2 regions of the Colwellia psychrerythraea 34H genome follow, and region 2 is predicted to be linked to the other one. Evidence: riboswitches for the same ligand, from Rfam matches in the RefSeq annotation. Region 2 holds a riboswitch; the other holds the start of a gene.
What was found. A riboswitch is a leader RNA that binds a small molecule or an ion and turns the genes downstream of it on or off. The one in region 2 is predicted to bind cyclic di-GMP.

Region 1 (4,489 bases), 840 kb from region 2:
ATACCTATGGGCAAGCGTTAACTAATATTTACGCTGCATTACAAATGGGTGTCAAGGTAGTCGATAGTGCTATTGCTGGTTTAGGCGGTTGTCCTTATGCTAAAGGTGCTTCAGGTAATGTAGCGACTGAAGATGTAGTTTATATGCTTAACGGTTTAGGTATAGCGACAGACATCGATTTCAAAAAGTTACTGCAAGCAGGTTGGTTTATTAGTGATAAGTTAGGTAAAGCACCTATATCTAAAGTATCAAATGCTTATTTAGCACAAGAGAAAGTTTCAGAAAAGTAGCAATTTCTTCGCACAGAGAGAATGAAGGTAAAGCAGATTAAGATAATGATGAATTATTTTGTTTATTCTTTCTCTCTGTTAAATTTTTATAAAATATCAAACCAAATGAGGAGAATAAAATGGCAGGATTCGACAAAGTAGTGTCAAGCTATGAGGAAGCCATGGCTGGGCTAACAGATAACATGACCGTTATCGCAGGTGGTTTTGGTTTATGTGGTATCCCAGAAAACTTGATCAGTGAAATCAAGCGCAAAGGGACTAAAGGTTTGACCTTAGTTTCGAATAATTGTGGTGTTGATGATTTTGGCTTAGGTGTTTTATTAGCTGATCGACAAATAAAAAAAATTGTTGCCTCTTATGTGGGTGAGAATGCTGAATTTGAACGCCAAATGATGGCGGGAGAACTCGAAGTTGAATTAACACCACAAGGTACGCTTGCAGAAAAGATGCGTGCAGGTGGTGCTGGTATTCCAGCTTTTTACACGGCAACAGGTGTTGGTACGCCTGTAGCTGAGGGCAAAGATGAACGAACATTTAATGGCCGTGAGTATATTTTAGAAGAAGCTATTACCGGTGATTTTGCGATTGTCAAAGCATGGAAAGCCGATAGATACGGTAATTTAGTTTTTAGAAAAACGGCTCGAAACTTTAACCCTATGGCAGCAACTGCTGGCAAGATTACCGTTGTTGAAGTAGAAGAAATAGTTGAAGTGGGTGAGTTAGATCCAGACCAAATCCATACACCTGGTATTTATGTTGATCGCTTAATTCAAGGCACTTTCGAAAAGCGTATTGAACAACGTACTGTTCGTCCATCTTCAGCACAAGGAGCAAAATAATGGCGTTATCAAGAGAACAAATAGCTCAACGTGTTGCCCAAGAACTAAAAGATGGTTATTACGTTAATTTAGGCATAGGTATCCCTACCCTTGTTGCAAACTATGTTCCGCAAGATATTGAAGTGATGTTGCAATCAGAAAATGGTTTACTTGGCATGGGGCAATTTCCAACGGAAGAAGAAATTGACGCCGATCTAATTAATGCCGGTAAGCAAACTGTCACTATGGCAACTGGCGCATCTGTTTTTGACTCTGCAGAGTCTTTTGCGATGATACGAGGTGGCCATGTAGATTTAACTGTTCTGGGCGCCTTTGAAGTCGATGTTAACGGTAATATTGCTTCCTATATGATACCCGGTAAATTGATCAAGGGCATGGGCGGCGCAATGGACTTAGTGGCTGGGGCAGATAATATTATCGTTACCATGACACATGCTTCTAAGCATGGTGTTTCAAAACTACTTAAAAGCTGTTCTTTGCCATTAACGGGTAAAGGTTGCATTAAGAAAGTATTAACTGATTTAGCGTTTATTGAAATTAAAGAAGGTAAGTTTCATTTGCTTGAACGTGCCCCTGGTGTTTCTATTGAAGAAATAATTAAGTTAACTGAAGGCGAACTTGTTGTGACTGGTGACATACCAGAGATGAAGTTTTAATTCTATAGTACTTTGTAACTAAGAAAGACCTTATTTCGTAGTAAAAGCAAAGAGATACCTTTCTCTGAAACATTCAAATAAAGGTAATAGTTATCAAACTATTACCTTTATTCTTTACATGTTTAGTCTCGTATTATTTCCATTCTCATTTTCACTAACTGTTCTCTCGCGCCCATTTAGCTTGCACTTTGGTAACAATTACGTGATACTTATTTTTGACAAAGAAAAGGCAAAGCACGCGAAAACGTGTTACGCAAAACCACCGGTCTAAGGGTAAAGTTTAATTATTTATCTATGACAGCGGAGTCACCTCGTTAACAGGTACATCCCGTGGTTTTTTCTTTTATTAACTCCATTATTAAGGTTTATAAAATGAAAAAATTATTAATAGCTTCCACCATCACAGTTTTAACATTAGCGTCTGCTGTAACAACACCAAAGGCACAAGCTGCTGACATTGCGACAAGTATATGTGAGTACGTAGCGGCCGATGACAAGAAACGCATGCGTTCATTTTTAAAGACAAATAAACTTAAGATTCGTCGTATCTTCGACAATATCCAGTGTAATGGTAAGAACTTATTAGAGTTTGCATCAACCTCTGGCTCAGTAAAAACTGGTTCTTTGATGATTTCAAAATTACCAAAGAAAGTAGTTTCGGCTAACCTAGAGATGCTTCAAACTGGATCGCAACCATTGATAGACGCTGCCAACGCTCGCGTTAGCAGTTAAAAATTATTTAAAGTAGATGTTAATACCTTTTAGCAATAAAAACGGATGAGTAAAAGCTATACTATTTAATAATTCTATGTCATTTTAAAAAATCCAGCTTTGCTGGTTTTTTTTTGTCCTAAATAAAGTAATTAATGAGTTAAGTAGCTAGCGAAGTAAATCAAAAGCACATACACTTAAGTCATTGAAGTCGAGTAATAAATAGATACAATTCTGACGGTTTAAAAATAAAAAAATCATTCTCTATGACACTAAAAAGAAACTATCTGAATAATAAAAACGCTCTGGTGCTAACTGGTGGTGGTGCCCGTGCAGCCTATCAAGTTGGTGTTTTGTCCGCCATTTCAAAGTTCATCCCTAGAAACCATGGTATCCCCTTTTCAATCCTTTCAGGTACTTCTGCTGGAGCTATCAATACCACCTCATTAGCTTGTTATGCATCCTGTTTTCAATTAGGGGTAAAGAAACTGGAATGGGCCTGGAAAAACTTCAATATATCAAGTATCTACCATAGTAGTCCGATCAACGTATTTAGTCATATAAGCCAAGGTATGCTCGCTAGTTTCCAAGCTGATTATGCGAATAAAAATCCTCGTAGTTTACTTAACAACGCCCCTCTTAGAGCATTACTTAACCAAATCCTCGACTTTAATCGCATTGATAATAATATAGCGCGCGGATACTTATCAGCCGTATCAATTACAGCATCAAGTTATAGCAATGGTGACTCTATTAGCTTTTATCAATCCGATGGTTTAGCACTACCTTGGTCTCGCGTTAAAAGACGTGGAGAATTATGCCAGTTAAATACAGAACACTTAATGGCTTCAGCTGCAATTCCAATGGTTTTTCCTTCGGTTAAAATTAAGAACCAACACTTTGGAGATGGTTCAGTACATCAACTTTCTCCATTGAGTCCAGCGATACATTTAGGCGCAAAAAAAATATTTGTGATTGGAGTAGATCAGCCAAAGGAGCCTATGCATACAAGAGAAAACACACCACATCCGCCAAGCTCGGCAACTATTGCGGGTCATCTACTCGATTCCATTTTTTCAGATACCATGCATAGCGATCTTGAACGCATGGCACGAATAAACGAAACGCTTAAATTGATTTCAGCTCAAAATAGAAAAGAAAACGAAGGATTACAGCACATAGATAGTTTTGTTATTAATCCTAGTCATGATTTTAATGAGATTGCTGCTCAGTATTATTATGACCTACCTTTATCTATTCGCTTGTTATTGCGTAGCGCAGGCATAGGAAATGATTCTGAGTCGAGTATTATCAGTTATTTATTATTTGAGAAAAATTTTTGTGGTGAATTAATAAGGTTAGGTTTTGCTGATGCCATGGAGCAAGAACAGGCCATTAGAAGTTTTCTTGATATATGACCATCCTTGATAGATTGTGGAGTGGAGGTTTAACTATTAGCCTAAGAGCATCACCTTAGGGCTTATCTTTTTTAAACAACTCACTTTAGAGCTAACCATTTTAAGAGCAACTCTCACTTATTAAAAGATAGCGCTCTTATTCAGAATATAGTGTCTTTGCAAAGGAAAGTCCTAGTTATTCTATTAATAAACTACTTACCCTCTTGTACATAATGATCTGCTTTTTCAACTCCCCTAGGCTTTCCGCGAATAATCAATGTATCTTGTGCTTGTAAGACAGTGTCTTTCCCAGGTGATTCACATTCAATATCACCTCGGCGTAAAGCAACAACGTTCACTCGCATTTTACCGAGATTTAATGATTCAATGCTTTTACCACAACTAAAAGAATTATCATTTATTAAAATAGCGTGAGCAAATTCAATTCTATCTATAGCTTGTGGGCTCATATCAGTGTGCTCTCCCTGAAAGAAGCCGTGTAAATGGTTATAGTGGTTTTTACGCTCTCTTTGCACACGGCGCATAATGCGAGAAAATGGCACGCCCGTAAGCGATAGCACTTGCGAAACTAACAT
Region 2 (4,489 bases):
TACGGCCCTTTTTACGTGCCTGCACATTGACTTGAATACTGGTTTGATTCTGATTGCCGGCAGCATCAAATGCCTTTGTTACAATGGTATGGTATCCGTTAGCCACTTTACGGGTATTCCAACTATAAGACAGTATTGATTCAGTCGTTTGCGTTTTTAACTGGCCGTCAATATACAATTCAATTTTAGTCACCGCCGTATTGTCTGTTGCACTCACTTTAATCGCTTGATTACCGCTTATGCTACTGCCATTAACGAGGTTAGTAATACTCACACTCGGTGCTATGGTGTCTGCAACATCAACAATATTATCGATAGTCAGCCAATACGTTGAAGAATTACCTTGATTGCCTGTTGCATCATACGCCTGAGCAGTGAAAGCTACGTTACCATCAGCAATATTATTACTGTTAAAGTTAGCGCTAAATGGCGCGACAGTATCAGTACCAATTAATACACCATTGGCATATAGGCTAACAGAGCTCACAGCCATATTGTCTTGTGCATTGGCAGTGATATTAAAGGTACCTGTTTGCACGCTATTTTCTGTTGGAGAGGTTATAACAACTGTTGGTGCTTGCTGATCGATAGTAGGTGTGTTTACTACCATGGCAACCGCAGCTGCAGCATCAATTCTGCCATGACCATAATAGCTATTAAATACACCGCCATTTTTGGACTTATCTGCGCTAGCCTCTAAAATATTTTCAAGTTCATCATTACTAAGATTCAGGTTAGCTGATTTGATCAGTGCTAAGGTTGCTGCCGTTGCTGGGCTGGCAAAAGAAGTACCGTTTACAGCACCATAGCCACCACTTTTGGTCGTGGTCCAAATCCCTGATCCCGGCGCCGATACATCGATACAATTTCCGTAATCCGACCAGCTGGCTTTATTATCAGCACTGTCTGTGGCTGATACTGTGATAATACTTGGATTATCTGTACAGTTTAGGTCTGCACCACTGTTACCTGCTGAAGCGACAACCAAACCGCCTTTACTACGCATGTATTGCGCCGCATTTGTTACTGATGAGCTTGTAGTTACTTGATAACTGATATTGGCAATGTCGGCGCCATTGTCGGCTGCCCAAGTTAATCCATTCGCTATATCGCTCCAATAGGCATAACCTGAACTATCGTTAGTAATTCGTATAGGCATAATTGATGCGTGCCAAGCGATAGAGGTTACGCCATTATTATTATCACTTATTGCCGCTACAACACCGGCAACCTTAGTACCGTGACCATAGATGTCACTCGTTTCGCTGTTTCGACTAACACTGTTCCAACCGGCAATCATATTGGCTGACAAATCGGTGTGATTACTATTAACACCAGTATCTAGAATAGCTACTACCACGCCATTACCCTTTGCTGTTTCCCAAGCAGTAGGTAATTGCATTTTATTAAGGTGCCAAGCATTGTTGTAATAGGTGTCGTTGGCGATAATTTCGCTTGGTTTAACGAGTATGTCTACCTCAGCAAATTCAATGTTTGGATTATTAGATAACGCTTTAACAATAGCTTGTTCTGCATTTGCCGGTACATTGATAATGTGGGTGCGTAATTGATGAAGCTTACCTTTTGAGCTGGCTTTGTGCTTGCCTAGGATCTTTTGGAAGTTCTGCTCTGATAAGCCCGGTTGTGGTTGTACTAAAATTTGACCTTTTGCAAAAGCTGCTGAATGTTCAGGAGGATTCGCTATCGCGAAATTGCTGAAAGTTAAGGGTAATAATAATGAGCCTAGTACAAAACTTTTGCTTTGGCGTTTTATTAGTGAGCTGATTTCGATTTGATTGTTACTAACGTACTTCATTTTGTGACTCCACAATGTGTGAAGTCTACAGAAAACCTATTACTTCTTAGTGCCTGTCATTGCACATTATTATTGGCACAATAATGCTGGTAGTTGGCAGTTCCGCTGTCGTAGAATTATTCCCGTAGACCGGTGACTTTGCGCCACTTTCTTTCGAAAGTTTTGCTCTTTTCAATTACAGCTACTTAGTAATTTATATTATAAATTACTAAGTAGTTGGTCAGATTAAACTCAAGGTTAATTTGACCTTCTTGTGCTGTTCGCCGCAATTCTAGTACATTCTTAAGAAGATATCCAAATATAATCGATCAAAAAACAGACAAAAATAGACTTGTTATTCTAAGCTATTCATTAACATGAAAATAAATTTTAAAAAATTTATTCAAGTTTAGATGTACTAACAAAACCTATTGATACTGATATCTTACTAGTTTCAGTACTTCGTAGTTAACCAATTATGTAATATATGTTTGTAACCTTTTGCTAAATCGCAATTTATTATTTCAGAAACCCTAGATTTAAGATTAGTATTATTCTTGCTTAATTTGAGATCGAAAAATAAGACCACGATCTAGATGCGCCCTTAAGAAAGACAATTTTTATGATGAAGAGCCCTTTAAGCTCAAAGAATTATAAAGCTGTTTTCATTTTCGCATAAATTATACCTGCACGTAATGACCTATTTGGTGGCAGTAATTAGCCGCCTGGATTGGCTTGGTCCCTCGTCAGTTTTCAACGGGAGGAAAGCCAAGGTTATTCGGTATAAGCAAACGAGGAAATAAAGGCATACGAGAGTTATTCATTCACGGTGCAAGAGCTGTTCTTGTAAGGCTAGAAAAAGCAGTCGCTATCTTTGGCAACTGGATATTAGAGTTACTCTCACGAAAACCATATAACGTCGCGGTAGTCACATTAACGAACAAACTAGCACGTATCGCATGGTCGGTACTGTCAACCAAACAAGCATTCGAAGTTAGAATGCAAACCTGATTTGCAAATGATGATACAACGGTTAAACCACTAGGTTGAAGACCTGTGGGGCACTTACCTGAACAGATTAAGTATGGTCTTTATCAGGAGTTAAAGACTGTATTGTGGCAGTAGTTAACCTTTCCACACCATAAATGTTCGCTATAACGAACACTTGACCAACAAAACATTGAAACTCTACAATCGGAATTTTACAGATGACATGTATAGCTAGAATCATACTTTTATTGTTGTGAGGTTTGCTTCGATAATATTTTAAATGACTAAATAGAAGTCTCATTGATTTTGACAAACCACACAACCTTTTAATTATGCTCAAATATCCTCATAATTATAGGCACAAAAAACCAGCTGGATAGCTGGTTTTGATTAGCACGTATTTACTCACCAACACAGTGATATCTCCTGTAAATAAGACTAACTACCGAGTATTTTAAGCGGTAATGACAAGGCGTCATTAGCTGTTTGACCAACAAACCAAATAATGGCACTTAAACCACCGACAGTAATGACATACCACAGAGCTGATACGATTTGCGCATAGCGATTTAAGGGTAATAGATCACTTAAATGTCGACGCTTGTATTCAAAGAATATTTCAATGCTACCAATAGCCAGTAAAAAACCTAGCAAGGCTAAACCGAAGTGGTAACTGATATATACCCCCAATGCTGCACCTAATACACATGCGACTAAACCCACTTTAGAGTTGATTGAAAACGCAATACTTTTAAGCACGTGTCCACCATCTAACGGCAATACCGGCAACATATTAAATAAATTAAGTAGCGCATTAAATACCGCTAAACCAGCGAGTATTTCTATATCGGTAAGCCAATAGCCAACTAAACAGGCGATAGACAGTATCAAGCCGAAGAAAGGCCCCATAATGGAAATGACAATATCTTGCCAGCGAGTATTAATTTTGTCATCGCTAAGTGCTAAGCCACCAACAAAGGGAATGAGATAAATACCTTTGGTTTTCAAACCAAAATATTTCATCGCTTTAATATGGCCATACTCATGAAAGACTAAACAGAGGATTAGTGCGATAGCAAACTCAATAGAAAACAACCAGCTATAAGCAGCCAAACTACCAGCAGCGAACAACACTTTGATGACCTTGGCACTTTTCAATAGTTTTAAACCAAGACCAGCCATACCAACAAAGCTAAATTTAATTGGTTGCTTTTCACCTTGCGTGACTTGACGTTGTTCTATGTCTTTTTCATTGAGGGTATTTTCATGTAACAGCTCCTCATTGACTAAAAGCTGAAACTGCAGGTCAAAGGGCTGCCACTGTAATGATCCTTTGAGTTCAACTTGTAGTTCTCTCTGTTCACTTCCCTCTCTTTGCAAAGAAAATTGATGTGAAAATGTCTCACTATTGGCATTAGCATTAATCTGAGAGACACATTTATCACCCCAAAATAGTTGCTGCCATCCAGCCATTGAACCTTCTAACCGTAGTGTTTGACCTAAACACTCTATTTCTAATAATTGCACTTAATTAACTCAGCAAGTAAAACCTTGCCCGATTATCGCTATATTTTCTTAACCAGCAAGGTTTATCTAAAAAAATATTGTCGATGATTACTACTAAATAAAACATGATCATGAAATTTTAAGCTTACTTAAGCAAAATACTTGAGAGCTAAGCGATTACCAATGGAAATTTTTATT

Region 1: linked by a shared signal. The riboswitch ahead of CPS_RS07090 (DUF3718 domain-containing protein) and the one ahead of CPS_RS03510 (S8 family serine peptidase) in region 2 are both predicted to bind cyclic di-GMP.

The regions. Positions count from the first base shown of each region.
Region 1 covers NC_003910.7:1,640,040-1,644,528, reverse strand. The annotation lists gene CPS_RS07105 (hydroxymethylglutaryl-CoA lyase) at 1-290, shown strand, start outside; gene CPS_RS07100 (CoA transferase subunit A) at 410-1,129, shown strand; gene CPS_RS07095 (3-oxoacid CoA-transferase subunit B) at 1,129-1,785, shown strand; cyclic di-GMP riboswitch class I at 2,004-2,099, shown strand; gene CPS_RS07090 (DUF3718 domain-containing protein) at 2,158-2,517, shown strand; gene CPS_RS07085 (patatin-like phospholipase family protein) at 2,763-3,914, shown strand; gene CPS_RS07080 (monovalent cation:proton antiporter family protein) at 4,106-4,489, opposite strand, start outside.
Region 2 covers NC_003910.7:804,879-809,367, reverse strand. The annotation lists gene CPS_RS03510 (S8 family serine peptidase) at 1-1,816, opposite strand, end outside; cyclic di-GMP riboswitch class I at 1,909-1,993, opposite strand; partial or broken gene CPS_RS03505 (transposase) at 2,513-2,806, shown strand; gene CPS_RS03500 (metalloprotease) at 3,224-4,312, opposite strand.